4 regions of the Nonomuraea sp. NPDC050540 genome follow, and region 4 is predicted to be linked to each of the others. Evidence: riboswitches for the same ligand, from Rfam matches in the RefSeq annotation. Region 4 holds a riboswitch; each other region holds the start of a gene.
What was found. A riboswitch is a leader RNA that binds a small molecule or an ion and turns the genes downstream of it on or off. The one in region 4 is predicted to bind thiamine pyrophosphate.
Positions count from the first base shown of each region.

Region 1: another riboswitch for thiamine pyrophosphate. It lies ahead of ACIBI5_RS15145 (purine-cytosine permease family protein); the one in region 4 lies ahead of thiO (glycine oxidase ThiO).
Region 2: another riboswitch for thiamine pyrophosphate. It lies ahead of tenA (thiaminase II); the one in region 4 lies ahead of thiO (glycine oxidase ThiO).
Region 3: another riboswitch for thiamine pyrophosphate. It lies ahead of thiC (phosphomethylpyrimidine synthase ThiC); the one in region 4 lies ahead of thiO (glycine oxidase ThiO).

Region 1 is NZ_JBITHA010000004.1:130,370-137,566, forward strand. It holds gene ACIBI5_RS15125 (GPP34 family phosphoprotein) at 92-742, opposite strand; gene ACIBI5_RS15130 (Fpg/Nei family DNA glycosylase) at 796-1,674, shown strand; gene ACIBI5_RS15135 (DUF1203 domain-containing protein) at 1,667-2,146, opposite strand; gene ACIBI5_RS15140 (rhodanese-like domain-containing protein) at 2,207-2,530, opposite strand; TPP riboswitch at 2,607-2,721, shown strand; gene ACIBI5_RS15145 (purine-cytosine permease family protein) at 2,714-4,084, shown strand; gene ACIBI5_RS15150 (methylated-DNA--[protein]-cysteine S-methyltransferase) at 4,086-4,610, opposite strand; gene ACIBI5_RS15155 (PAS domain S-box protein) at 4,746-6,605, shown strand; gene ACIBI5_RS15160 (ATP-binding protein) at 6,748-7,179, shown strand; gene ACIBI5_RS15165 (YidC/Oxa1 family membrane protein insertase) at 7,163-7,197, opposite strand, start outside.
Region 2 is NZ_JBITHA010000004.1:43,882-51,078, reverse strand. It holds gene ACIBI5_RS14665 (zinc-binding dehydrogenase) at 6-971, opposite strand; gene ACIBI5_RS14660 (TetR/AcrR family transcriptional regulator C-terminal domain-containing protein) at 1,006-1,653, opposite strand; gene ACIBI5_RS14655 (hypothetical protein) at 1,724-2,233, shown strand; gene tenA (thiaminase II) at 2,214-2,885, opposite strand; TPP riboswitch at 2,873-2,967, opposite strand; gene ACIBI5_RS14645 (MFS transporter) at 2,936-4,114, opposite strand; gene ACIBI5_RS14640 (MarR family winged helix-turn-helix transcriptional regulator) at 4,204-4,707, shown strand; gene ACIBI5_RS14635 (prolyl oligopeptidase family serine peptidase) at 4,758-6,653, shown strand; gene ACIBI5_RS14630 (hypothetical protein) at 6,807-7,197, shown strand, end outside.
Region 3 is NZ_JBITHA010000002.1:534,707-541,903, reverse strand. It holds gene ACIBI5_RS08875 (hemerythrin domain-containing protein) at 1-6, opposite strand, end outside; gene ACIBI5_RS08870 (protein kinase) at 63-3,440, opposite strand; gene ACIBI5_RS08865 (GNAT family N-acetyltransferase) at 3,538-4,086, opposite strand; gene ACIBI5_RS08860 (shikimate kinase) at 4,096-4,581, opposite strand; gene ACIBI5_RS08855 (DUF6458 family protein) at 4,612-4,872, shown strand; TPP riboswitch at 4,913-5,025, shown strand; gene thiC (phosphomethylpyrimidine synthase ThiC) at 5,018-6,724, shown strand; gene ACIBI5_RS08845 (Coagulation factor 5/8 type domain-containing protein) at 6,782-7,197, shown strand, end outside.
Region 4 is NZ_JBITHA010000003.1:392,774-399,970, forward strand. It holds gene thiS (sulfur carrier protein ThiS) at 1-159, opposite strand, end outside; gene thiO (glycine oxidase ThiO) at 275-1,459, opposite strand; TPP riboswitch at 1,449-1,565, opposite strand; gene ACIBI5_RS12140 (NAD(P)/FAD-dependent oxidoreductase) at 1,624-2,778, shown strand; gene ACIBI5_RS12145 (Rv2175c family DNA-binding protein) at 2,809-3,183, shown strand; gene thiE (thiamine phosphate synthase) at 3,161-3,799, shown strand; gene ACIBI5_RS12155 (polyprenyl synthetase family protein) at 3,885-4,937, opposite strand; gene metF (methylenetetrahydrofolate reductase [NAD(P)H]) at 5,008-5,928, shown strand; gene ACIBI5_RS12165 (aminotransferase class I/II-fold pyridoxal phosphate-dependent enzyme) at 5,950-7,065, opposite strand; gene ACIBI5_RS12170 (GNAT family N-acetyltransferase) at 7,152-7,197, opposite strand, start outside.

The DNA of each region.
Region 1 (7,197 bases), on a different contig from region 4:
ACGCCCTGGCCCGTTCGGGGGCTTCCGGATCCCGGTGGGTGGGTCTCCCGGCGCATGGGGTCTGGGCGGGTCGGGTCTGGGGTGGGTCGGGTCAGGTCGTCGTGGTGGCGGTGATCGCGGCCGTGGTGGCCGTGATGAGGATGACCGAGTTGATGGCGGCGATGGTCTTGGCCACCGCGTCGCCCGCCCACTGTCCCTCGGCGATCTCCTTGACCCGCTTCCTGTCGGCCCCCGGGAAGGCCTTGCGGTCCAGGTTGGCGGCGTGCAGGACCGCGATCAGCACGGCGGTGCGCGCGTCGGGCTCGGCGCCGCCCAGGACGGCGGCCACCCGGGCGCGGATCTCGGCCTCGACCCGCCCGTCCACCTCGGGCCAGCGCGAGGTGGGGAACAGGCCGAGCACCTTGGCCCGCTCCTCGCTCAGGACTTCGGCGGCGGCCAGCCGTTCGAGAAGACGCTTGCGGAGTTTGCCCGAGTACAGCTTCTGCACCCACCACACCGGGCGGCGCGCCTTGCCGTCCTCGGCCATGCGGGCGAGGACGGCGTCGAGTTCGGGGTCGCCGAGCGGGGCGGCGTTCTTGACGGACACCTTCTTGTCCGAGAGCTCCAGCCGGTCGTTGATCGCCAGCTCGGCGAGGATGGAGCCGCCCAGCGCGGTGTCCAGTTGCGTGCCGGGGATGAGCTGTCTGCCCTCTTCCTCGCTGTGGGCGAGAAGGAGGACTTCTTCGGCGATCGTCACGTTCATACCTTGACCCTAGCGCCGTGTTTTCCACAGCCTGTGGACCATAATCTGGATGCATGCCCGAACTTCCAGAAGTGGCGTCGCTCACCGATTTCCTGCGTGAGCGGGCTGTGGGCCGGACGATCCTGGCCGTCGACGTGGTCGCCTTCCAGGCGCTGAAGACTTTCGATCCGCCCGTCAGCGCGCTCGGCGGGCTCACCGTGACCGGCGTGGCGCGGCACGGCAAGTTCCTCGACCTCGACTGCGACGGTCTGCACCTGATCATCCATCTGGCGCGCGCCGGGTGGCTGCGCTGGAAGGACGACCTCTCGGGCGCGAAGCCGGTCCGTCCCGGCAAGGGCCCGCTGGCGGTCCGGGTACGGCTGGCGCCCGACGACGAGGGCCTGGCCCCCGGGTTCGAGCTGACGGAGGCGGGCACACAGAAGCGCCTGGCCGTCTATGTCACGAAAAATCCGGATGAAGTGCCGGGCATCGCCTCGCTCGGCCCCGACCCGCTGGCCGACACCTTCACCGTGGACGTGCTGAAGGGGATCGTGGGTGGCAACCGTACCCAGATCAAAGGTCTTCTGCGCGACCAGAAGGTGATCGCGGGCATCGGCAACGCCTACTCCGACGAGGTGCTGCACGCGGCCAAGATGTCCCCGTTCAAGATCGCGGCCTCGCTGACCGACGCGCAGGTGGCCGATCTGCACGAGGCGATCGTCGCCACGCTGCGCGAGGCGGTCGAGCGGGCGCACGGGGTGGCGGCCAAGGACCTGAAGGCGGAGAAGAAGTCGGGCCTGCGCGTGCACAACCGGGCCGGGCAGCCCTGCGACGTGTGCGGCGACACCATCAGGGAGGTCTCGTTCGCCGACTCCTCGCTGCAGTACTGCCCGACCTGCCAGACGGGCGGCAAGCCGCTCGCCGACCGCCGTCTGTCGCGCCTGCTCAAGTAGCCCGGTGGGCGGCGAACTGGAAGCAGCCGTACTCGACCGCCCGTACGTGGACCAAGGCCACCTCGGGGTCGGAGAGCACCTCCTTGAGCGCGACCTCCGGGTCGGCGCCCTCGGGCAGGAGGCGGCCGCCGTGGATGCGCCCGTCGGCGGTGTAGGCGCGCAGGACCCGCTGGGCGGTGTGGGCGGCGGGCCAGGCGGTCGTGCCGGGCCCCTCGCACGGCTCGGCGTGGACGAAGATGGGCCCCAGCTCGTCGTAGGGCCCGGGGTCGGCGCCGGTCTCGGCGGCCCAGCGCCGCAGCGGCGCGTACGACACCAGGGCGATCCGCTCGCCCGCCGCAGCCTTGCGCAGGCAGCACCGCAGCGGCGCGCCGCCCGTCTCGTCGATGCTGAAGCGGGGCGCCCGGCCCGCGTCGTCCGCCCGGAGCAGCTCGCGCACGATCACCGGGTCGATGGCGCTGATCTCGTATTCCATGCTCCGATGCTCTCCCGGCCGCCCGCCCGATGCTGGCGGCGGTCGGACCTGGCATTCGGGTCAGGCCACGAACGGCTCCTGGCCGCCCTCGCTCACCATCGGGCGCCTGGCCGCCTCCCACGACTGCATGCCGCCGCCCACGTTGACCGCCTCGCGGCCGACGTGGTTGAGCCAGGCCGCCGCGTGCGCCGAGCGCCCGCCGACCCGGCACACCACGTACACGGGCTGCCCGGCGGGCACCTCGTCGAGACGGGACTGCAGCTCGCCCATGGGGATGTGCACGGCGTCGGGCGCGTGCCCCGCCACCCACTCGCCCTGCTCACGCACGTCAAGCAGATACGCGTCCGCGGGCACGTCCTTGGCCTCGATCTCGGGAACCGTCATGTACCCATTCTCCCAGGCCTCAGGACCGCCCGGTGTCTTGCCACCCGCCGGGCGAATGGCATAATCCGCCTGAAACTTACATAAGCGCGGGAGCTCGGGCACGGCCGGGCTGAGAGGGCAATCCCCACGCATTGCCGACCGCATGAACCTGACCGGGTAATGCCGGCGTAGGGAGCGTTCACGATGACGCGTGTCGTCGATGGATCACACCACTCTGATGAACCCCACCACTCGGAGGTGGCCCTGACCCTGGACGGGGCCACGCCGAAAACCCTCGGCGTGCTCGACCAGGGCGCGCTGTGGGCCAACCTCGCGGTCAGCCTGCTGGGCTTCTCCGGTGCGCTGCTGCTGCTCAACCCCCTGGGCGACGCGCCGCTGAGCCTGGCGGCGGCGCTCACCGCCACCGCGGTCGGCAGCCTCATCGGCACCGCCATGGTCGGCCTGTCGGCCATCCCCGGCACCCAGACGGGCAAACCGGCGATGGTCCTGCTGCGCGGGCTGTTCGGCGCCAAGTTGTCCTACATCCCGACCGTGCTCAACATCGTCCAGATGATCGGCTGGGGCGCGTTCGAGCTCTGGGTCATCTCCAACGGCGCGATGGCCATCTTCGGTACGGCGGTGCCGTACGCCGTCTGGGTGCTCGTCGCCGGGGCGATCACCACGGGGCTGACGATCTGGCCGCTGGGCGCGATCAGACTGCTGCGCAGGTACGTGACGATCGGCGTGATCATCGCGATGGTCTGGTTCGCCGTGGACTTCCTGGGCAAGGCGCCGCCGCAGACCGGTGGCGACTGGACCGCGTTCGCCCCGGCCGTCGACTACGTGATCGCGCTGTCGATCTCGTGGGTGCCGCTCGCGGCCGACTTCGCGCGGCACTCGCGCTCCAGCAGGGCCGCCTTCACCGGCGTCGTGGGCGGCTACACGCTGGCCCAGATCGCCTGCCTGGGCCTGGGCGTCTACGCGGTCGCGCTGGCCGGGACCTCGGCGGTCGCGGCCAACTCCACCGCGGTGTTCGCGCCGTTCGTGGCGGCGCCGCTGGGCGCGCTGTTCTTCGCCATCCTGGTGCTGCGCGAGACCGACCAGTCGTTCGCGAACGTGTACTCCACGACCGTCTCCCTGCAGAACCTCATGCCGAGAGTGGACCGGCGGATCTTCTCCACCGCCATCGGCGTGGTGACGGTCGCGATCGCGCTGGCCGTGGACGTCACCTCCTACGGCGCCTTCCTCGGGGTCATCGGCGCGGTCTTCGTGCCGATGTTCGCGGTGCTCGCCGTCGACTACTTCCTGCTGGGCGGCGGCACCCGGTGGAACACCGCGGAGAACGCGCCGGCCCGCTGGTCGATGCTGATCCCGTGGGCCCTGGGCTTCGCCGCCTACTGGGTGACCACGGGCACGCCGACGGTCGAGGCGTGGGACCGGATCTGGCTGCCGTTGCGCGAGGCCGTACGCCAGCCGTGGATGAACGGCGCGCTCGGCGGCGCCATCGTGGCGGCGCTGGTGACGTTGCTGGTCGGGCTGCTCGGCCGCACCCGCGGGCGGGCGGCGGTGAAGTGAGTCAGCGGCTCTCGACGGTCAGGAGGTGGCGCTTGGCGGCGGCGCCTCCGGCGTAGTCGCCGAGCTCGCCGTCGGCCTGCACGATCCGGTGACACGGGACGATCACGCAGACGGGGTTCTGGGCGAGCGCGTTCCCGACCGCACGCAGCGCGCGCGGCCGGCCGATGCGCTCGGCGATCTCGCCGTAGGTCGTGGTCGTCCCGTACGGCACCGCCATCATCTTCTGCAAAACCGTCTTGGCGAACGGCGTGGCGAGGGTGAGGTCCACCGGCGTGGTGAACGTGCGCAGGCGCCCGGAGAAGAACGCGTCGAGCTCGCGGCGCACCGGGTCGAGCCGGGCGGCGTCGGGCCCGATGAAGGAGCCGAACTGCTTGGCGACCCGCTCGAACACCGTGTTCTCTTCGTCGAAACTGCAGGTCACGACCCCGCGCGCGGTCACGGCGAGGACGAGTCTGCCGACCGCGCCGTCGTAGGGGCCGAAGGCGACGTCGGGCGGGTCCTCGCTGCGGTAGGTCGAAGAGGTCACGCGGAGCAGGGCATCGAGGTCACCGCTCGACATACCCTCACCCACTTCGCCACCTGGGAACCCGTGACCGCAGCGTATCGGACGGATCGCCCGACGGAAGCACCTCGCCACGGGCACTATGGAGATGTGGGAGACATGCGGGCAGGTAGTGACGACGACCTCGCCGCCGTCGTGCTCGCCAGTTCCCCCAACGCGATCATCGCTCTCGACCGGGATCAGACGGTGCTCCACTGGAATCCCGCGGCCGAGCGGCTGTTCGGCTGGACGGCCGGGGAGATCGTCGGGCGCCGGGCCCCGATCGTGCCGGCGGAGCTGACCGCCGAGCACAACGCCGTGCTCGAACGCGTGCGCACCGGCGGCCAGGTCTCGCTGCACACCAAGCGTTTCCGCCGTGACGGGAGCCTGCTGGACGTGCGGATCGACACCAGCGCGCTGCTCCAGGGCAGCTCCGTCGCCGGCTACGTCTGCGTGCACCACCTGACGCAGGAGGACGAGGGCGCCAGGGTGCGCGTGGCGCGCCGCGAACGGCTGGTGCGCCGGCTCAACGACGTCGTCGGCGACATCAACTCCGAGCTGGAGCTGCCCGCCGTGCTCGACCGCATCGCCGCCAGCCTCACCGAGCTGACGGGCGCGGACGCCGGCGGTTTCGTGCTGATCGAGGGGGAACGGCTGCGCCTGGTGAGCGTGCACCAGCTGCCGGACTCACTCAAGGACACCACGGCCGACATGCGCAACAGCCTGGTCGGCAAGCTCTTACGCACCGGCAAGACCGTTCTGCTCGAGTCGCACGGGCTCGGTGACCTGGTCTGGGCGCGATTGCCCGGACTGCACACGATCGCGCTCGGCGTGGCGGCGGTGGGCGGCCGGCCGTACGGGGCGCTCTACGCGCTGTTCGCCGAGCACAAGCCGGGGCACGTCGAGCTGGAGCTGCTGGAGCTGCTCGCCGGACACGCCGGCATCGCCGTCGGCAACGCGATGGCCTACCAGGACGCGGTACGCCAGCGGGCACACGAGCGCGCGGTGTTCGACGCCAGCGCCGACGGCATCGCGGTCCTCGACGACGAGGGCCGGGTGCTGCAGTGGAACCCGGCGGCCGCCGAGATGACCGCCTTCAGCGCCGAGGCGGTACTGGGCGGGCCGCCGCCGTTCCCGCTGCCCCAGCCGGGGGAGAAGCTGACGTTCCAGATGGAGACCGGGCGCTGGCTCGACGTGGTGAGCGCGCGGATCGAGGAGACCGGGGAGATCGTCGTCGACTTCCGCGACGTGACCACGGCCAAGGAGCTTGAGGAGGCCAAGGATCTGTTCCTGGCGACCACGAGCCACGAGCTGCGTACCCCGATCACGATCGTGGGCGGCTTCGCCAGCACGCTCGACGCGCGCTGGGACAAGCTCACCGACGCCGAGCGGCGCTCGGCGGTGCACACGATCGCCGAGCGGGCCAGGTCGCTCGGGCAGCTCATCGACCATCTGCTGCTCGGCTCGCGGGCGGGGGCCGAGGAGCTGTCGGTGCGGATGGAGACGTTCGACCTGGCCGAGCGGGTGCGGGCGGCGACGCTGGGGCTGCCGGTGCTGTCGGACCGCCACAGCGTCGAGGTGGTGGTGCCCGATCGCCTGCCGTCCGTGCGGGGCGACGCGCTGGCCACCGACATCATCCTGGGGCAGTTGCTGGAGAACGCCTTCAAGTACTCGCCGAGGGGCGGTCTCATCTCGGTCGAGGCGTGGCCGGAGGACGATCGGGTGATCGTGGTGGTGGACGACGAGGGCGTCGGCATCGCGGCCCAGGACCGCGAGCGCATCTTCGAGAGGTTCGTGCAGGTCGACAGCGGCGACAGGCGCAGGTTCGGCGGCGTGGGGCTCGGGCTCTACATCGTGCGGAGCCTGGCCAGGGCCCAGGGCGGCGAGGTGAGCGCGCATCCCCGGCCGGGCGGGGGCACCCGCATCAGGCTGGCGCTGGGACGTGCGCCTGATATCCGATCCGACACACCGATGCGGTAACGAGGTGGTCACGGATGCGCTGATCTATCGTCCAATGTGTACAAGCTGTGATCGAGATGCGGTTTCTGGGACTGGGTAACGGGGCATTTCGGTCGTACCGGGGAGTGTTCCCTCGGGGGGAACTGGGAGCGGGGAGGTGCGCGTGTCGAGCGTGGTGCTGTTGCCTTACGCACCGTCCAGCGTCGCCGTCGCCCGCCAGCGTCTGAGCACTGATCTGCAGGCGAGCGGCGTTTTCGAGAACGCCGTCGACGACGCTGTCCTGGTCGTGAGCGAGCTGCTGAGCAACGCTCTGAGGCACGCCCATCCGCTGCCTTCCGGCATGGTAAGGGTGGCCTGGTTGTGGAGCGATGATCACATCGAAGTCGCGGTGAGCGACGGCGGAGCGGCCACCGAGCCGCGCGCGGGCCGCCCCACGCTCTCGTCGCTCGGTGGCCGTGGCCTGGGCATCGTCGAATACGTCGCGGAGAGCTGGGGCGTTCGGCACGACGGCGACACCACTACGGTGTGGGCGATCCTGCCCGCTCCGAACGGCGTGGCGAACGGGCAGGTGGCCGCGCTCAGAGAGGCCGGGTAGCCAGCACCGCCCGTTCCC
Region 2 (7,197 bases), on a different contig from region 4:
GGACGTCAGCTGACGAGCAGCAGCGACTTGCCGACCGTGGCGCGTTCGGCGAGGGAGGCGTGGGCGTCGGCGGCGCGCTCCAGCGGGAACGTGGCGCCGATCCGTGGCGTGATGACGCCCTTCGCGGCGAGGTCGAGCGCCTGGGCCAGCACGTCGCGGACCTCGTCCTGCTCGGGCGGGCCCGCCTCCAGCGCGTTGTGGACACGGACCTTGCGCCGCTCGGCGAGTTCCGGGTCGATCGTGGTGAACTCCCCGCCGGAGGTGCCGTAGGTGACGAACCGCCCGCCCTCGGCGGCCGTCTCGAACGCCGCGAGCCCGAGCGCCCCGCCCACGCCGTCGAAGACGAGGTCGACGCCGCCGGTGGCCGCGCGTACGCGCTGCCGCCAGTCCTCGGCCGAGTAGTCCACGACGAACTCGGCGCCCAGCTCGCGGGCCAGGTCCAGCTTCTTCTCGCCCCGCGCGGCCGCGGCCACCCGGGCCCCGGCGTCGCGGGCGAGCTGCACCAGGAGCGACCCGGCCCCGCCCGCCGCCGCGGTGACCAGAACCCACTCCCCCTTCACGACCGCCCCGTCACGGGCGAGCAGCAGCGCCGTCACCCCGTCATGCAGTACGGCCGCCGCCTCCCGGAAACCCAGCCCGTCCGGGATCTCGACCACCTCGCCCGCGGCGGCGGCGATCCGCTCGGCGTACCCGGTGGACGACCTGGCCACCACCCGCCGCCCTGTCCACGACGGGTCGACGCCCGCGCCCACGGCCGACACCACGCCCGCTCCGCCGCCGCCGGGCACGTAGGGAAGGTCGCGGGGGAAGAAGTCCGCGCCCCAACCGGCCCGCAGCAGGGTGTCCAGATAGATGACGTCGGCGACGGCCAGGTCGACGACCACCTCGCCCGCGCCGGGGACCGGGTCGGGCGCCTCGACGGGCGTCAGGACTTCGGGGCCGCCGAACTCTCGCACATGAATGGCTCTCATGCCCCTACCCTTTCAACCTCCAGCATGATTGAGGTCAAGTCAGGCGCGTGAAGAGGCCGTCCAGCAGCGACGAGAGGCCGAACTCGAAGGCGTCGCCGCCGGTGGGGTAGTCGGGCTCCAGGCGGGCCCGCAGGCGGGGGAAGCGCTGGGCGGTCTCGACCATTTCCGTCATCGCCTCGTCCATCCGCTTCTCCTCGTCGGCGCCCGCGCGGCGCACCTTCGCGCGCAGGGCCGACTCGGCCGCCTCTCCCTGCGCGGCGCCGATCACGAACATCAGGATCGACGCGGCGACCCGGTCGGCGTCGGGCGCGGCGAAACCGGCCGATTCGTGGACGGTCAGGCAGTGCTCGTCGTAGCGGGCCTTGTTGGGGCCGTAGATGACGTGGGTGCTCATGGCCGGGATCAGCCAGAAGTGGCGGACGATCATCTCGTGGGCGCCGCGGGCGAGTTCGGCGGCGGCCTCGCGCCAGCCCATGGCGGCCGGGTCGGGCAGCCCGATCTCGCCGAAGACGTGGTCGGCGGCCAGCTCGACGAGCCGGTCCTTGCTCTTGACGTGGTAGTACATGGCGGTCGCGGCCGAGTCGAGCTGGGCGCCGAGCCGCCGCATGTTCAGGCCGGCCACGCCCTCGGCGTCTAGGACCTCGACGGCGGCCAGGACGATCTGCTCTTTGGTCAGCGACATACCGCCATCATATTGCACTTAGTTCAACAACGCCTTAGGGTTTTACTAAGTTCAAAATGAGGAGACTTCCATGAACGCCCGTATCGCCGCAGCGGTGATCCAGCTACTGACCGTGGTCCCGTTCCTGCTGGGGATCTACTCCGTGACCTTCTACGGCGCCGCCGCCCAGCGAGCCGCCGAGACCGAGATGGCCCGCCAGAACCAGCCCCTGGAGCTGCTGACCCGGAACGGCATCAGCTTCGCCGGCAGCGAGGGCCTGGCGATCGTGATCATCGTCATCCTGGTGGCCCTGGCGCTGCTCAACCTGACCGGCAGGCGGATCGGCCGGATCCTGTCCTGGATCTTCCAGCCGATCCTGCTCGTGCTCGGCGTCGTCATCATTCCCGGTCAGGTGTTCACGGCCCGCTTCCTGGAGCCGGTGCTGCCCGGCGTGGACACGCACGCGCTGGTCGCCGCGGCCCTGGACGCCATGCCCGCATGGGCGACGGCCGCGAGCTGGGCCAAGCTCGTGCTCACCACCGCCGGCTCGATCGCCGTCGTGGTGCTGCTGATCCGGGCGGCTAAAGCCACTTCGCGGTAGGCCAGGACTCCAGTTGCCAGGCGCTGTCCCAGAACATCCACTCGAACTCCGCCGCCTTCACGAAGGCCGCCCGCATCTGCTCCAGGAGCGCCGGGTCGGCCTCGGCGGCGAGGCGGTCGGTGATCTGCTTGGCACGGGTGACCGACGCGGCGTACTCGGGGTCGGCGTAGGTGGCGATCCAGGCGCGGTACGGATGGGTCTCGGAGCTGCGGCCCACCAGCGCGGTGCCGACGTCCTCGTAGATCCAGAAGCAGGGCAGCACCGCCGCCGCCAGCACCGGGTACGGCGCCGACAGCGCGGTGGCCTGCAGCCAGGAGGAGTAGCCGAGGGCCGTCGGCGAGGTGGGCACGCCGGTCAGGTCGGCGGCCGTCAGGCCGTACTGCTCGATGTAGCCCTCGTGAAGGGTGCGCTCGGCGGCGATGGCGTCGTGGGCGGCCTGCGACCAGAAGGCCATCTCGTCCGGGTCCGCCGCCCTGACGGCCGCGGTGGCCAGGGCCTTGGCGAACGCCTCCAGGTAGCGGGCGTCCTGGACGATGTAGAAGGCGAAGCGCTCACGGGAGAGCGTGCCGTCGCCCAGGGCGGTGTTGAACGGGTGCTCGTGGATGGCCCGCAGCAGGCCGGCGGTTTGGTTCCAGGCGTCGTCGGTGAACACGACAGTCCCTTCGCTAGTCCGAACTAGATCAGGTTCGACGGGTTTGGATCTCAGCCCTTGGCGGGCACCCCGCGTCGCGCGCTCACAGTAACAGCCGCCAGTGCGGTGAGGCCCATCAGGAGGGCGCCGAACCACAGGGCGCCGGTGATGGCCAGGTTGTCGGCCACGATCCCGCCGAACGCGGCGCCGAAGGCGATGGCCAGGTTGAAGACGGTGGTGTTCAGCGCGGTCGCCGCCTCGGCCGAGGGTCCGGCGCCCTTCAGGATCCAGGTCTGCACGGCCACGGGGGCGCCGCCGTAGGCCAGGCCCCAGATCAGCAGCAGGATCGAGCCGGTCACCGGCGTGGTGCCGGCCAGCGGGAAGATCACCATGATCACGGCCAGGGTCACGCTCAGCGTGACGACCCGGCGCCGGACGTCCCAGGAGGAGCCGACGAAGGTGCCGACGACTCCGGCGACGCCGAAGCCGAGCAGGACCGGGCCGATCAGGTCGGCGGGCACGCCGGAGACGTTCTGCAGGATCGGGCTGATGAAGGTGAAGGCGGCGTACTGGCCACTGACCACGAGGAACGTGGAGATGACGGCGGCGCGTACGACCGGGTTGCGGAACTGGCGTGGCAGTTCGCGCAGGCGGACGGGGGCGGTGGCGGGAATCCTCGGCAGCAGCCACAGCAGCGCGCCGACCACCAGGAGGGCCAGCACGCCGACGGCGGCGAAGGCGACCCGCCAGTCGGTGAGCCCGCCGATGAGCGTCCCGGCCGGGACGCCGAGCACGTTCGCCGCGGTCGCACCGCCGAAGGCCAGCGAGGTGGCCCGCGCGACATGACGTTCCGGCACCAGCCGTACGGCGATGCCCGCCGCGAGCGCCCAGAACCCGCCGATCCCGATGCCGACCAGGAACCGGGAGGCCAGCATGACGCCGAAGTTGGGCGCCACCACGGAGACCGCGTTGGCCACCACCATCAGGCTGAGCAACCCGATCAGCACGGTACGCCGGTCCAGCCGCCCGATCGCCACGGGCAGCAGGGGCGCGGTGGCGGAGGCGACCAGGCCGGGCACGGTCACCATGAGCCCGGCGGCGCCCTCGGAGATGTCCAAGGAGCCGCCGATGGCGGTGAGCAGGCCCACGGGCAGCTGCTCCACGGTGACCATGGCGAACGTGCCCACGGCCACGGCAGCCACGGCCAGCCATTCCTTCAGTGAGACCTCTTCTTGCGTGACGATGGACACGCTGATCACCTCTCATTGATAATCTCAACGTTGAGATATCATCACTTTATTGTGTGAACGTCAAGTCTATGAACGCTAAGAGGTTTCGCATGAGCGACGCGGTGGACATGCTGCTGGCCCAGTGGAAGAGGGAACGCCCCGACATCGACCCCTCTCCGATGGGGGTCATCGGCCGGGTCTCCCGGCTCAGCCTGCTGTTCGGCGGCGAGCTCAAGGCGTTCTTCCAGGAGCACGGGCTGGAGCGGTGGGAGTTCGACGTGCTGGCCACGCTGCGCAGGTCCGGCGCGCCGTACGAGCTGAGCGCGGGGGAACTGCTCAAGGCGGCCATGGTCACCTCGGGCGCGATCACCAACCGGATCGACCGCATGGAGGCCAAGGACCTCGTCGAACGCGTCAGGGCCAGCGGCGACCGCAGGTCGGTGCGGATCCGGCTCACGCCGCAGGGTCTTGAGCTGGTCGACCGGCTCGTCGGGGCGCACGTGGACAACGAGGACCGCCTGCTGGCCGCGCTCGGTCCCGCCGAGCGCGATCAGCTGGCGGGGCTGCTGCGCACCTTGCTGGAGTCGCTGGGAGACACCAGCCTGGTAGAATGAAGATGGAGAAGGCCGCTTCCCGTGATCACGGGGGCGGCCATGCTGCGTTCATGACCTTTCTCAGCCAGCTCGCGCGCACCGAGCGGTTCACGCTCGGCCGGCCGTCCTCCTTCACCGTCTCCGCCGACGGGCGTACCGTCTTCTTCCTGCGTGACAGCAGTCTGTGGGCGCATGCCCAGGGCGAGGAACGCCTGGTGGCGGGGCCCGGCATCACCGCGTACGCGGCCGACGACGACGGCCGGGTCCTGGCCTTCGAGCGCGACGGGCAGCTGTGCACGGCCGAGGGCGCGCTGCCCTCCGCGGAACCGGTGCGCGCCCCCCGGCCCGACCCCACGGGCGAGCGCGTCGCCTACGTCAGCGCGGGCGCGCTCCGGGTCATCGGCGTGGACGGCGACGGCGACCGGGCCGTGGCCGAGCCCGACGGGCCCGAGGTGACGTGGGGGCTGCCCGAGTACGTCGCACCCGAGTCGATGGGGCGGCGCGAGGGCTTCTGGTGGGCGCCCGACGGGCGGCGGTTGCTGGTGGCGCGGGTGGACACCGCGCCCGTCCAGCGCTGGCATCTCGCCGATCCGTCCGACCCGTCCCGGCCGTCGCGCTCCTTCCCCTATCCGGCCGTGGGGACCGCCAACGCCGACGTGACGTTGTGGATCGTCGATCTCGACGGCACACGGATCCGCGTCGAGGCCGACGACGAGTACCTGACCGCCGCGGGCTGGGACGCGCACGGGCCCTACGCCGCCGTGCAGAGCCGCGACCAGCGCCGGGTCCGGATTCTCGCCGTCGATCCCGCCACCGGGCGGACGGAACTGCTGGCCGAGCAGCGTGACGCCGCCTGGGTGACGCTGGTGCCGGGTCTGCCGCGCCGTACCGGGAAGGGGGTGTGGCTCACGAGCGACGACCGCGACGACACCCGCACCCTCCTGTACGGCGGGCGGCCCGTCACCCCGCCCGGCCTGAACCTGCTGGCGGTGCGGTCCGTGGACGGCGAGAGCGTGCTGTTCACCGCCACCGACGAGCCCACCGAGACCCAGCTGTGGTCTTACCACCCGGACGCCGGCCTGGAGAAGCTCGGCCCGGCCGGACTCGACGACACCGCGCGCGGCGGCACCACGGTGATCGGCGCCAGGATCCGCGCCAGCGGCGAGGAGATCGTCTCCCACGCCGAGAAGCCGGTGCTCGACCTCCGGATGCGCCTGCTCAGGCTGGGCCCGCGCGAACTGCGGGCGGCGCTGTTCCTGCCGTCGTGGCACCGGGAGGAGGACGGGCCGCTGCCGGTCCTGGTGGACCCGTACGGCGGACCGGCCATGCGCAAGGTGACCGCCGAGCCGTTCTGGGCCACCTACGTCTCGCAGTGGTTCGCCGAGCAGGGCTACGCGGTGCTCGCGGTGGACGGCAGGGGCACGCCGGGCCGCGGCCCCGCCTGGGAGCGCGCGATCCACCTCGACATCGCCCAGCCGGTGCTCGACGACCAGGTCGAGGGCCTGCACGAGGCGGCGAAGCTGGAGCCGGCGCTCGACCTGGGCCGGGTGGCGATCCGCGGCTGGTCGTTCGGCGGCTTCCTGTCGCTGGTCGCGGTGCTGCGCCGGCCGGACGTCTTCCACGCGGCGATCGCCGGCGCGCCCGTCACCGACCAGCGCATGTACGACACCCACTGGCGCGAACGGCACCTCGGGCAGCCGCACGAGCACCCGGAGGCCTACGACCGGTGCTCGCCGCTGCTGGAGGCCGACCGGCTGACCAGGCCGCTGCTGCTGATCCACGGGCTGGCCGACGACAACGTGGTGGCCGCGCACACGCTGCGCCTCTCGGCCGCGCTGCTGGAGGCCGGGCGCCCGCATGAGGTGTTGCCGCTGACCCGTGCGGGGCACCGGCCGACGGCCGAGTTCCTGCTCGCGCACCAGCTCGACTTCCTGCGCCGCGCGCTGCCCGCCGAAGGTTTTCGTTGATCGGAAATTGTCGGACTGGTCGGGTAAATTCCCGTTCACTGATCGACCGATACCAATCTTGGAGGTCGTCCTTTGAACGCGGACAGACCCGCGTGGGAGCAGCTCAGCGCGTTGCGGGTGGTATCACCCATCCAACCGCGCAAGCTGGCTAAAGTGCCCTTCGTCGAGATGGCGGAGGGCCGGCTGCAAGGTGTGGTGTCCAGCGGTTCCGACATCGAGCGGGTGTACGTCTCCTCGATCACCGCCGGAACCCACGGCTACAACTGCAGCACCAACAACAACCGGCCCTGCGGCGGGCTGCGCGGCGCGCCGTGCAAGCACCTGCACTCGCTGGTCGACGAGGCCGTCCTGCAGTACGGCCTCGATCAGGTGGCCCGCTACCTGCGCGTCGAGGGCGAGCGCGCGGGCGACCTGGTGCGCAACCTGGACGGCGGGCACGAGTCCATCCCCGCCGCCGTGGTCTTCAGCCGCTTCCTGCGGCACCTGGCCTACCTCGAACTGCCCGCCACCGGCGAACCGGTCGCCGAGATGCACTGGTTCCCCT
Region 3 (7,197 bases), on a different contig from region 4:
GCTCATGCGGTCAGCATGAGCCTCCGCTCTTTCCGTCCTCTGGTGGCGTACTTGTCGCCGGGTCAGCAGCTGCTGCGGTAGGAGGCCTCGGGGATGAGCTTCGCCCACTCGGTCTCGCTGAGCGCGCCTCCCGCCCGCGCGCACACCTGTTCGGCCGCGAGCAGCGGGTCGATCGGCGACTGCTGCACCTCGCCGCCCGGCTGCACGACGAACAGCCGCCGCCCGTCGTCGCTGAAGGCCATGTCGGCGGGGTAGGCGTCCACCGGCGCCTGGCCGACCTCGCGCAGCGAGTCCGCCTCCCAGATCTCCACCCGCTCGCCCCCGACGGCCAGCAGCCGGCCGTCGGGGGAGAAGCGCAGGTGCAGGGCGCCGGAGGAGACGGGCGCCGTTCTGCCCTTGCGGGTCGAGAAGTCCCACAGGAGCATGCGGCCGTCCTCGCCGAGCACGTAGCCGAGCGTGCGGCCGTCGGGGCTGAAGGCGACGGCGTCGGGCGCCAGGCTGCGCACTCCGGCGGGGTCGCGGGTGACCCGGCCGCTGCTCAGCTCGACCAGGTCGGCGCCCGAGGCCAGGGTCTTGCCGTCGGGGCTGAAGGCCAGCGCGGTGCTGCCCACGCCGGGCAGTGTGCGGGTCTTGCGGCCGTCGCGCACGCTCCACAGGTCGATGTCCGGCCCGCGCACGACCGCGAGCGTGCCGCCGTCGGGCGACAGCCGTACGGCGGAGGGCTCGTGGCCGGTGTCGATGGCGTTGACGCGGCGGCCGGCGGCCACGTCCCAGATCACGACCGGGTCGGCGGCGACGGCCAGCAGGGTGCCGCCGTCGTCGAAGGCGAGGTCGCCGGTGCCCTCGATGCGGCCGATCGGCTGCTTCTTGAGCGCGTCGGTGAGCTTGATCGCGCCGGAGACCTGCAGCGCGGTCACCCGGCCGCCGGGCGAGAGCCGGGCCATCCCCATGCTGACCGCCTCCTCGTCGGGCGTCAGCTCGACGGCGCTGGAGACGTCGATGGAGACCACCGAGCCCGAGCCCTTCACGTAGCGCAGCGCGCGGCCGTCACCGGAGAAGGCGAGGGCGGCCTCCGCCTGCCTGACGGGGTACTGGCCGAGAATGCCGGCGTCCGCCACCCGCCACAGCTGGGCCTGGTCCTCCAGCCGCTCGGCCAGGAACCTGCCGTCCGGGCTGAAGACGGCGGGCAGCAGCGAGCCGCCCCTGCTCGGCAGCAGGCGGCGCCCGCCGGTGGCGGTGTCCACGAGCGTGATCCCCGTGGCGCCGGTGACGGCCAGGCGGGAGCCGTCCGGGCTGAAGGCCAGGGGCAGCTCGGCCCCGCTCTTGGCGACCGGCACGTCCACCTGCACGGTGGTGGTGCGCTTGCGGGAGCGCAGGTCCCACAGCTCGGCCCGGCCGCCGTCGTCGGCGGAGCCCAGCGCGGCCCAACGGCCGTCGCGGGAGACGGCGTAGGTCCGGCCCGTCAGGTCGAGCGGCAGCGGCGCGCCGTCGGCGGGGTAGAGCTCGGTCCTGCCTCCGGCGGACAGGGCCAGCAACCGCCCTTCGGCCAGCAGTTCCACCGCGTCGCCCTGCGGGCGGGCGGCGCCGACCTGCTTGCCCGTGGCCAGCTCGACCGTGCGCACCGTAGAGCCGTCGGACACGGCCGCCCTGGCGCCGTCGTCGCTGATCGCCTCGACCTGCCCGCCCGGCACCCTGGCCCGGCCGGTGGCCCTGCCGGTGGCGATGTCCCAGGTGACGACCTGGTCGCCGGCCCGCTTGAGCAGGCTCTTCCCGTCGAAGGCCAGGTGGTAGGCGGCCGACGGCACGATCTCCGGGTCGGTGAACACGCTCACCTCCGGCTGGGCCAGCGAATGCTGCAGCGCGGTCCTGGCCTCGAAGACCGGCGACAGGCTCCAGGCCGCCACACTCAGCCGCATCGCCGCCTGCGGGTCCGTCGCGCGCATCGCCTCTGCCCGCGCCGCCACCGCCCGCGCGTTGGCCTGCGCGAGCTGCTTGCTCAGGTCCTGGCTCTGCCGTACGGCCAGCACCGACGCCGAGACGGCGACCGCCAGCAGCGCCGCCATCGCGGCCAGGGCCAGCCCGCGCCGGCGCCCGCGCCGCCTGGCCTGGGCGGCGCTGCGGTCGAGGAAGTCGCGTTCGAGGGCGTTGAGGTCCAGGTGGCGGCGCGTGGTGGCGGCCCAGCCGAGCGCGGTGTCCAGGGCGCTGCCGTGGTAGAGGTCGGCGGCGCGGCGGCGGTGGGCCTGCCAGTGGAGCGCGGCGCCGCGCAGCCTGCCGTGCACGGCCAGGCCGTCGCGGTCGTCGGCCACCCAGGAGCGCAGCCTGGGCCAGGCGTGGTAGAGCGCGGCGCTGGCCGGGGCCACCAGGTCGTCGGAGACGGCCACGAGCTTGCCGGTCTCGGTGTCCTCGGGGGCGACCTTGAGGCTGCGCCGTACCAGGAGGCCGGCTTCCGCGAAGTGGGTCAGCACGCCGAGGTCCTCGGCCTCGTCGCGCGGGATGCGGCGGAGCGTCTCGCCGTCGAGCATCCGCAGCAGGAGACCGGGCACGGCGCGCTGCTGTTCGGGGGTGAGCGCGGCGTAGACCTCCTCGGCGACCTCGCCGAGCGGCCGCTCACCGCTGAGGCCGTCCGGCGGCCTGACCTCGGCCGCCAGCTCCGCGCCCGCGCTCGGCTCCGCGCTGCCCAGCAGCCCGAGGAGCAGTTCGGGGGCGGTGGGGCGCCCGGCGGGGTCCTTGGCCAGCGCGCGGGCGACCAGCGAGCGCAGCGGCTCGGCCAGGTCGCCGGGGTCGGGGTCGACCGTGAGCACCCGGTGCATGACGCCCCCGAGGCTCTCGGCCTGGAACGGGTCCTCGCCCGTGGCGGCGAACAGCACCACGCCGCCCCAGGCGAACACGTCGGCGGGCGGCCCGGCGCGGCGGCCGGTGAAGACCTCGGGGGCCATGTAGGTGGGGGTGCCGCCGATGAAGCTCGTGCTGGCCCCGTCGGTGGTGCGCGCGACGCCGAAGTCGATCACCCGGGGCCCGTCCGGCCCGAGCAGCACGTTCTCCGGCTTGAGGTCGCGGTGCACGACGCCCGAGCTGTGGACGGCCGCCAGCGCGGTGGCCAGCGCGACGGCCAGCCTGAGCAGGGAGTCGCCGGAGTAGGGGCCGTGGCGTTCGAGCGCCTGGCGCAGGTTGGGGCCCTCGACGAACTCGCTGACGATGTACGGCCGCTCGGCGTCCAGCCTGGCCTCGACCACGCGGGCGGTGCAGAAGGAGGCCACCCTGCCGGCCGCCGCGGCCTCCTTGGCCAGTTGCCCGCTCAGCCCGCCGTGCAGGACCTTCACCGCGAAGCGACGGCCCTCGGCGTCGTAGGCGTCGTAGACGACGCCCTGGCCGCCCGCGCCGAGCCGGCCGGCCAGCCAGTAGCCGCCAAGCCGTTCGGGGTCACCGGGCACCAAGCGCATCGTCACTGCCCCTTAGATGCGCACAACGCGGAATTGGTTGCCGGCCGCAACGCCACAGGTCCCTCGCGCGCCTCGAGGGACCCGTGCGTCATGATCATTATGACAGGGGTTTCCACTCCGTACGCAGCACGGACATCGTCACCGAGTCGTACCACTGTCCCTCCCACAGCAGCGCGTCACGCAGCACGCCCTCCCGCACGAAGCCGGACTTCTCGTAGACGTGCTTGGCGCGGTCGTTGAAATCGTATACGCCCAGCTCGATGCGGTGCAGAGGGGTTGTGGCGAACGCGTGGCCGAGCACCAGGCGGATGGCTTCTGTGCCGTAGCCCTTGCCGAACGCCCGCGCGCCGACCAGGGCGATGCGCAGGTTGCACGACAGGTTGTCCTTGTCGAGCTCGTTGAGCACGATCTCGCCGACGTACCCGTCCGCGGCCATGATGGCCAGGTCGAGCCGGTCCTCGTGGTCGCGCCGGGTGGTGTACCACTCCAGGGCCGCCTTGGGGGAGATCCCGTCGCGGGCATGGGAGCCCGTGAGCCGGGCGACCTCGGGGTCGTCGCAGAGCTCGATCAGGCCCTCGACGTGTTCGGGCCCGACGGGTACGAGGGTGACCCGGTCACCGGCGAGGGTGGGTTTGTTCGCGAACATTTCCCTAATTTATAGAGCCTCGTAAATGGTTGTCGCCGTGTTTTCCGGGGTGGCCGTGGAGACGTCGAGCCGCAGGTCGGCGAGCTGCAGGAAGTACGGCTCGCGCCGCGCCCGCATGGCGGAGGGCGAGAATTCCGGGCGGTGGTCGGACGAGCGCATCCGCTGGGCCAGGATCTCGTCGGGGGCGTCCAGCCAGACCACGAAGGCCGCGCGCAGCGCCTCGCGCACCCGCGGATCCTCCACGGTGCTGGCCGCCGCCGCGATCACCTGGGGCGGCTCGGTCAGCGCGTGGAGCACGTGCTCGGCCTCCCTCCGGTGCAGCACGTCCGCGCCCTCCGCCTTCGCGATCTCGGCGGCGCTGGCGCCGTAGCGCCCGCGCAGGTACGGGTCGCTGTCGCTGAGCGGCACGCCCAGCTCGCGGGCCAGCAGTTTCCCGACGGTCGTCTTGCCCGAGCCCATGAGCCCGATCACGACGACAGGTTTGTTCTTCGACATGGGGATAGGTGTTTCCTCTGGAGGTGCGTTATGACAATCGCCGGAGGCATCATCCTCATCATGCTCGGCGCGATCCTGACCTGGGCGGTCGAGTTCGACCTCGCCGGTCTTGACATCAATGTGATCGGCGTCGTCCTCATGATCGGTGGTCTGGCCGGGTTGCTGTTCGGCCTGTACCGGATGCACGTTACCCGCAGGGTGATCGAGGAGCCGATTCACGAGGACCCGCACGCTCGCCGTACGACGACGGTCTACGAGGAGCGTCGCCGTATCGACGAGCCGCCGCTGTAAGGGTCTTGTGCGTACCCCGGGTCGCCGGGGTACGGTGGCGCGGTCCGAACGCGGGAGCCCGGTGCAACGGGCTGAGAGGACGGCTGGAGCAGCCGCCGACCGCCAGAACCTGATCCGGGTAATGCCGGCGAAGGGAGTTTGCGCGATGAGTGACGCGCGCTTTTCCAAGATCCATCTCGGTGATCTGCGGGTGCCCATGCGGCGGGTGCATCTGTCGAACGGGACGTCGGTGGAGCTGTACGACACCTCCGGGCCGGACAACCCCGACATCACGCGGGGCCTGCCGCGGCTGCGGGAGGTGTGGGTGCTCGAACGCGGCGACGTCGCCCGCTACGGCGGACGCCAGGTGCGGCCCATCGACGACGGCTTCAAGGAGCAGGAGGCCTGGGCTCGCGCGAACACCGAGGTCTTCCCCGGCGACGGGCACAAGCCGCTGCGGGCCACCGGGGCGCCCGTGACCCAGCTCGCCTACGCGCGGCGGGGCGTGGTCACCAAGGAGATGGAGTTCGTCGCGGTCAGGGAGGGGGTGAGCGGCGAGTTCGTGCGCAAGGAGGTGGCGGCCGGCCGGGCGATCATCCCGGCCAACGTCAACCATCCGGAGAGCGAGCCGATGGTCATCGGCCGCAACTTCCACGTGAAGATCAACGCCAACATCGGCAACTCCGCGGTCGCCTCCTCGATCTCCGAGGAGGTGGAGAAGATGACCTGGGCCACCCGGTGGGGCGCCGACACCGTGATGGATCTGTCCACCGGCCGCAACATCCACACCACCCGCGAGTGGATCATCAGGAACGCGCCGGTGCCGATCGGGACCGTCCCGATCTACCAGGCGCTGGAGAAGGTCGGCGGCGTGGCGGCCGACCTGTCGTGGGAGGTCTACCGGGACACGCTGGTCGAGCAGTGCGAGCAGGGTGTCGACTACATGACCGTGCACGCCGGGGTACGGCTGGCGTACGTGCCGCTGACCGCGCGGCGCAAGACCGGCATCGTCTCGCGCGGCGGCTCGATCATGGCGGCGTGGTGCCTGGCCCACCACCGGGAGAGCTTCCTGTATGAGAACTTCGAGGAGATGTGCGAGCTGCTGGCGGGCTACGACGTGGCCTTCTCGCTCGGGGACGGCCTGCGGCCCGGCTCGATCGCCGACGCCAACGACGAGGCGCAGTTCGCGGAGCTGCGCACGCTGGGCGAGCTGACGAAGATCGCCCGTGCGCGCTCCGTGCAGGTCATGATCGAGGGGCCGGGCCACGTGCCCATGCACAAGATCAAGGAGAACGTGGACCTGCAGCGCGAGATCTGCGACGACGCCCCGTTCTACACGCTGGGCCCGCTGGTGACCGACGTCGCGCCGGGCTACGACCACATCACCTCGGGCATCGGCGCCGCGATGATCGGCTGGTACGGCACCGCCATGCTCTGCTACGTCACCCCCAAGGAGCATCTGGGCCTGCCGGACAAGGACGATGTCAAGACCGGCGTCATTACCTACAAGATCGCGGCCCATGCCGCCGACCTCGCCAAGGGGCACCCCCGGGCGCAGGAGTGGGACGACGCGCTGTCGGACGCCCGCTTCGAGTTCCGCTGGGAGGACCAGTTCAACCTGTCGCTGGACCCGGTGACGGCGCGGGCGTTCCACGACGCGACGCTTCCGGCCGAGCCCGCCAAGACCGCGCATTTCTGCAGTATGTGCGGGCCGAAGTTCTGTTCGATGAAGATCACCCATGATGTCCGGAAATATGCGGAGGAGCATGGGTTGACGGACTCCGCGGCCATCCAGGTGGGCATGGCGGAGAAGGCGGTGGAGTTCACCGAAAGGGGCGGTGAGGTCTATCTGGATCCGGCGGACCCAAAATAGCGAGTAGGACTCATATTGGGTCTTGACTGGCGTCTGTAAGGAGCCCACGCTGAGGGCGTGATCAGCCGCATACTCGCCGTCCTGGTCGCCATCGCCCTGCTCGCGTTACCCGCCCCCGCGTTATCCCGCAGCGAGCAGCCCGTGAGCGGCTTCATCGACGCGCACAGTCACCTGATGTCCTACGAAGCGTTCGGCGGCAAGCTGCTCTGCGGCAAGCCGTTCGACCCGGGCGGCATCGCCAGGGCTCTGGTCGACTGCCTCGACCACTTCCCGAACGGCGAAGCCGCCTGGTTCGAGAACTTCACCCGCACCGGTCAGCCGACCGGCACCCACGACCCGGTCGGCTGGCCCACGTTCAGGAGCTGGCCGGCCCACGACTCCCTGACCCACCAGCAGGCCTACTACACCTGGATCGAGCGCGCCTGGCGCGGCGGGCTGCGGATCATGGTCAACGACCTCGTGGCCAACCGCCA
Region 4 (7,197 bases):
GTCGGCCAGCGCCGTGGTCTCCCACGAACTGCGCGTGACCACCTCGTCGTTCACGGCCACCGCGACCCCCTTGGTGGCTTCCGTCAGCGTCCGTACGGCCTGCGCCACCGTCGTCCCGTGGGGCACCTCATGCGAGGCCCCGTTGATCGTCACATTCATGAAATATCCCCCTTCGGGATGAAAATTCGGGAAGCCAGGTTTGGGGAGGCGAGCTTCGGGTGGTCGGGTTCGGGAGGCGGGTAGTTGGTCGGCCGGTATGGGGCGGCAGGGCTGCTCAGGGTGCGAACCGGGCGGGCGAGCACAACGACGACAGCTCGCGCTCCTCGCCCATGAGGACGGCGGCCGTGAGCGGAGCCAGCAGCACCCCGCCCCGGTGATGCCCGGTGGCCAGAAGCAGCCCCCGCTCACCGCCCGGCCCGACGAGCGGCAGGTTGTCCGGCGTGCCGGGCCGCAGCCCCGCCACCACCTCCGCCAGCTCCAGCTCGGTCACCCCGGGCACCAGCTCGCGGGCGTCGCGCAGCAGCTCGTACACCCCGCCCGCGGTCACCCGGGTGTCGAACCCCAGCTCCTCCTGCGTGGCTCCCACGACCAGCTCGCCGTCGCCGCGCGGCACCAGGTAGACGGGCAGGCCGTGCACCGTGCCCCGCACGCACCTGCCCAGGAGTGGCTCCGGCGAGCGCAGGCGAAGAATCTGCCCCTTCACCGGCCGCACCGGCACCGGGGCCAGCGACCCGCTCCACGCCCCCGCCGCCAGCACCACCCGCTCGGCGCGCAGCTCCTCCCGGAACGGCCCGCCGTGTTCCTCCCGGTAAGGCTCGCCGCGCTCCTGCCGGTAAGGGCCGCCACCGGCCTCCCGGTGCGCCCCGTCACCGGTGTCACCCGGGCTCAGCCGTACCCCCTGGACGCCCTCATCGCCGCGCAGCAGCTCGCGCACCCGCGCCCGCACGATCGGGACCCCGAGGCGCTCCAAGGCGGCCAGCAGCGCGCCGGCGACCCTGCGCGGGTCCACCCAGGCGTCGTCGGGCGCCAGGAGGCCGCCGCGCACGGACGGCGCGAGCATGGGCTCCAGGCGGCGGCATTCGCGCCCGCCGAGTCGTTCGACCCGCAGCCCCAGCTTCTCCATGAAGCCCGCCGTCTCCTCCAGGACGGCCAGGTCGTCGGCGCCGAAGGCCACGTCGAGCGTGCCGTCGGCGCGGTAGTCGAGCGCCCCGGCGGCGAGGCCCGCGTCGGCGGTCAGCTCGGCGGCGAAGGCGGGCCAGCGCGCCAGGGAGGCCGCGCCCAGGCGCAGCAACGGCTCCTCGGTGAACGTGACCTCGCTCACCGGCGCGAGCATCCCCGCGGCGGCGTGGGTGGCGCCCGAGGCGGGCGCGGGGTCGACGACGGTGACGGGCCGTCCTGAGCGGGCAAGGCGCCAGGCCACGCTGAGCCCGACGACGCCGCCGCCCACGATCACGTGCATGTCCGCTCCCTACGCCGGCATGATCCGGATCAGGTGTCTTGCGGTCGAAGGCCCGATGAAGCCTTCCTCTCAGTCCGGTTAAGGCCGGACTCCCGCGCGTCTTACGGTCCCAGCCTACGGCCTCGGCAGGCACTCTCACGATTGACCCCGGTATGGTCGGAACCGTGGATCACGTGGTGGTGGTGGGAGCCGGCCTGGCCGGAGTACGCAGTGTCGAATCGCTGCGCGGGCGCGGGTTCGAAGGAAGGATCACTCTCCTCGGCGAGGAGAGGCACCGGCCCTACGACCGTCCACCCCTGTCGAAGGCGGTGCTGCTGGGCACGAGCGACGACAGCTTCGTCGACACCGACCTGGCCGCCCTGCGGGCCGACTTCCGGCCGGGCGTGGCCGCGAAGAGCCTGCGTGAGGGCGTGGTCGAGACCACCGAGGGCGACCTGCCCTACGACGGCCTGGTGATCGCGACGGGCTCCGAGCCGATCCGGCTGCCGGGCGAGGGCCCCCAGCTGGTCCTGCGTACGCTCGACGACGCCCACGTGCTGCGGGCCGCCCTGGTGCCCGGCGCGCGGGTGGCCGTGGTGGGCGCGGGCTGGATCGGCGCCGAGGTGGCGACCGCGGCGCGCAAGGCGGGCTGCGTGGTCACCGTGATCGAGGCGGCGGGAACGCCGCTGTCGCACGCGATCGGCGAGATGGGCGCGCGCACGCTGCCCTGGTACGAGGGCGTCGACCTGCGGCTCGGCACGATGGTCAGCGAGGTCGTCGAAGGCGGTGTGGAGCTGGTCGGCGGCGAGTTCGTGCCCGCCCATGTGGTGGTGTCCGGCATCGGCGCCCGCCCGGTGCTCGAATGGCTCGCCGACGCCGACATCGACCTGCACAACGGCGTCGTCACCGACGAGCACCTGCGTACCTCCCTGCCCGGCGTGGTGGCCGTCGGCGACTGCGCCAACTGGTGGTCGCGCCGGTTCCAGACCCGGATGCGGGTCGAGCACTGGGACACCGCGCTCAACTCTCCCGACGTCGCCGCCGCCACGCTGCTGGGCGAGAAGGCGGTCTACGACCCGGTGCCGTACTTCTGGTCGGAGCAGTTCGGTCACATGCTGCAGTACGCCGGATACCACCCGGCGGGCGGCCGGGTCGTGTACCGCGAGGGGCAGAAGTGGTCGGCGGTGTGGCTGACCTCAGAAGATCGGATCACCGCCGTGCTGGCCGCCGATCGGCCCCGCGACCTCGTCCAGGGCCGCCGTCTCATCGAGGCTGGCGCCCGTCTTGATGTGGAACGCCTGGTAGATCCGGATGTGACCCTACGAGATTGTGTTGTTTGAGCAAGCACTCCATGTGGTAGTTGTGGTTTCGTGACGCTTTCTGTTGCACAGATCGACCGGGAGACCGACCAGCTCGTCAGCGAGTGGCTCACTCTCCCCGAAGTGGCCGCGCGCCTGGATCTCACGATCGGGCGGGCCAAGCAGCTCCTCAAAGACCACAAGCTCCTCGGCGTACGGCGAGGCAGCGGCGGGCCCCAGGTGCCCGCGGTCTTCCTCGACGGAAAGGAAGTGATGAAGGGCCTGCCAGGCACGCTCACCGTGCTGCAGGACGCCGGCTACGACGAGGCCGAAGCCCTGCGCTGGCTCTTCACCCCAGATGACTCACTGCCAGGATCGCCCGTTGACGCGATCAAGGCCGGTAGACACACAGAGGTCAAGCGGCGTGCCCAAGCCCTCGGTTTCTGAGGCCCGCCTCTACCTCTGCACCGACGGGCGGCGAGGGCGCGGCGACCTGGCCGACTTCCTCGACGCCGTGCTGGCCAACGGCGTGGACATCGTCCAGTTGCGGGAGAAGGGACTCGAGGCGCGCGAAGAGCTCGCGCTGCTCGAGGTCTTCCGCGACGCCTGCGACCGGCACGGCAAACTGCTCGCCGTCAACGACCGGGCCGACATCGCCTACGCGGCCCGACCAGACGTGCTCCACCTGGGGCAGGACGACCTTCCCGTGACGGTCGCGCGAGAGATCCTCGGCGACGACATCGTCATCGGACGGTCCACCCACTCCGCCGCGGAGGCTTCCGCCGCCGCGGTGGAGCCGGGCGTCGACTACTACTGCTGCGGCCCGATCTGGCCGACGCCGACCAAGCCCGGACGCCACGCGCCCGGACCCGCGCTGCTGAGGCACGCGGCGGCGCTCGGCACGGACCGGCCGTGGTTCGGCATCGGCGGCATCGACCTGGACAACCTCGACGAGGTGCTCTCCTACGGGGTGCGCCGCGCCGTGGTCGTCCGTGCCATCACCGAGGCGCCCGACCCGGGCGCCGCGGCGGCCGAGTTCGCCAAGCGGCTGTCCGCCGCCTGATGCGGTAGGTGTTCGGGGCCGTGCGTCGGTCAGACGTACGGCTTCGCCCTTCTGCCGGAGTGCCTGGAGCGGGCGATCAGGAAGGTCAGGACTTGCGGGACGTGGCGGCGACGGCCAGGCCGTCCAGCGCCGCCCGCGCCTCCTCCGTGATCGGCGCCCTGGCCAGCGCCGCGAGCGCCTCGTCCAGGTAGGACGCGATCAGGTCCTCGCACTCCTGCAGTGCCCCGGTGTCGGCGATGATGCCGCGCAGCGTCGCCACCCCCTGCTCGTCCAGCGCCGGATCACCCAGCAGGCGGCGCACGATCTGGGCGTCGTCGGAAGAGGCGGCCGCGAGCGTCTTGGCCACCAGCATCGTCCGCTTGCCCTCGCGCAGGTCGTCCCCGGCCGGCTTGCCCGTCTGCGCGGGGTCGCCGAACACGCCCAGGATGTCGTCGCGCAGCTGGAAGGCGATGCCGACGCGCCGGCCGTACTCCACGCAGAGCTCGTCGATCCACGGCTGCGCGCTGCGGGCCGCGAGCACGAGCCCGAGCCGCAACGGCTGCTCCACCGAGTACTTGCCGCTCTTGTACAGCGCCACGCGCAGCGCCGAGTCGAAGGAGTTCTCGCCGTGGGCCTGCTCCAGCAGGTCCAGGTACTGGCCGCACATCAGCTCGGTGCGCATGTGGTCGTGCAACGGCTGCGCGGCCGCCAGCGACTCCGGCGGCAGCGAGCTGGTGCGCCACATCTCGCCCGACCAGATGAGCAGCAGGTTGCCCAGCAGGATCGCGGCGCCCTCGCCGAACTGCTCGGCCGCGCCGTGCCAGCCGGCCTTCTCGTGCAGCGCCTGGAAACGGCGGTGCGCCGACGGCATGCCGCGGCGCAGATCGCTCTTGTCCATGACGTCGTCGTGGACAAGAGCGCTGGCCTGCAGCAGCTCCAGTGAGGCCGCCGCGGCGAAGATGCCGGGCCCGTCCTCGCCGCCCGCGCCGCGCCAGCCCCAGTAGCAGAACGCCGGGCGCAGCCGCTTGCCCCCCGACAGCAGGTCGTTCGCCGCCGCCAGCAGCGGCTCCAGGTCGGGGTCGCCGAGGGCAGGCTCCTGCCGGCCGACGAACTGCCTGAGCGAACGGTCCACCTGCTGGCGCAGGGCGTCAGTGGTCATGCTCATGAGACTAACGGGCGGTGGACCAGGCTTCGATCTCCGCTCGATCCGCGGGCGGTAACCTTGGTGCATGGCGCTTGGTCGACCCTCCATCCTGCCCGATCGTGTTCCCACCGTGCGCGAGCTGCTCGCCTCCGGTGGACGGTCGTTCTCCTTCGAATTCTTCCCGCCGAAGACCGACGAAGGCGAGCGGCAGCTGTGGCGAGCCATCCGCGAGCTGGAGTCGCTCCGCCCCACCTTCGTCTCCGTGACGTACGGAGCGGGCGGCACCACCCGCGACCGCACCGTCGACATCGTCGAACGCGTCGCCCACGAGACCACGCTCACCCCGGTGGCGCACTTCACCGCCGTCAACCACTCCATCCGCGAACTGCGCCACCTGGTGGGCCGCTTCGCCGACGCCGGGGTGCGCAACATCCTGGCCGTGCGCGGCGACCCTCCCGGCGACCCGGGCGCCGAGTGGGTCCAGCACCCGGAAGGCGTCCTCTACGCCGAGGAACTGGTCCGGCTGATCCGCCAGGCCGGAGACTTCTGCGTGGGCGTGGCCGCCTTCCCCTACAAGCACCCCCGCTCGCCGTCGATCGAGTCCGACACCGACTACTTCGTGCAGAAGTGCCGCGCGGGGGCCGACTACGCGATCACCCAGATGTTCTTCCAGGCCGAGGACTACCTGCGGCTGCGTGACCGGGTGGCGGCCAAGGGCTGCGCCACCCCGATCATCCCGTGCATCATGCCCGTCACCCAGATGAGCACGATCGCCCGCTCCGAGCAGTTGTCCGGGGCGCCGTTCCCGCCGGACGTGGCCGCGCGTTTCGAGGCCGTGGCCGACGACCCCGCGGCGGTGCGGCGGCTGGGCATCGACCACGGCGCCGAGCTGTGCCAGCGGCTGCTCGACGAGGGCGCGCCGGGCATCCACTTCATCACGTTCAACCGCTCCAGCGCCTCCGCCGAGGTCTTCCAGCGGCTCAACCACTCGGCGGTGGCGGTCTGACCTGAGGCCCGCCGTACCCGCTCAAAAGCCGCACAGCGTGCGGATGTCGCGGCAGGCGCCCACCACGCGGTCCACGTCCTGGTCGGACAGGGCCGCGTGCAGGGCCAGGCGCACCAGGCCGCGCTCGTGCGAGCCGGAGGGCGGGAAGCAGACCGAGGCGTAGACTCCGCGCTGTTCCAGCAGGTCGCGGGCGAGCAGGACGTCGGTCCTGCTGCGCGCGCCCAGCGCGAGGATGTGGGCGTGGCCGGGCTCGGGGGCGTAGCCGAGCGTGGTGATCTCCTGGCGCAGCCGGCGGGTGATCTCGCGCAGCCGGGTACGCCGCCAGTCCTCCTCGCGCACCAGCGCCAGCGCCGCGGCCAGCCCGGCGACGTCGTGCGGTTGCAGCGGCGAGCTGAACACCGCGGGAAAGGCCTCCGCCCGGAAATACGGCACGAACTCCGGACGGTCGCAGACGATCAGCCCCGCCCGCCCCGGTATCGCCTTGGCCAGGCTGGCCGTCCTGAAGTCGGCGCCCACCCGCGCGGCCAGCCCCTCGCCGTGCGGCCCGTGCGTGCCGAGCGCGTGCGACTCGTCCACCACCAGCAGGCTCTCGTACTCCCGCGCCGTCGCGGCCATCTCCGCCAGCGGGCAGACCGCGCCGTCGACGCCGTAGACCGCGTCCACGGCGATCACACCCGAGCCGTGCCTGCGCAGACGGCCGCGCAGGTGGTCGGGATCGTTGTGGCGGAACCACACCACCGGCGCGCGGGCGGCGTGCGCGCCCTCCCGAAGCGAGTGGTGCGCGCGTTCGTCCAGGTAGACGGTCAGGTGCGGGTCGGCGATCAGCTGCATCAGCCCCGTGTTCGCCGCCCACCCCGACGGGCACAGCACCGCCGCCGACGCGCCGAGGAAGGCCGCGAACTCCGCCTCCAGACGATCCTGCCTCTCCGGTACGGCTGCCGCCTCCATCGCCCGCGCCATCGCCGAGACGATGCGCGGATGCCGGGCGATCGCCAGACAGTCGCTGCCGGTCAGGATGATCGCGTCGGGGTCCGGCGGCCGGCTGGCGAGCATGAGCGGCCCGGCCCAGGTGCCCGAGATCCGCGCCAGGTGGAAGGCGTTGAGCCGCGCGTCGAGGCGGTCCGGGGCGCTGGGCATGGCAACCCCTTCATGGAGTCAATGAACGGTCACGCTCTGCGATCGAAGGGATGCCCGGAGTGCCGGCGGTCAAACGCCGCCGCGGGTCAAGAAAGGGGGAGGGGGCGGCCGACGATCGCGTACTCCTCGTAG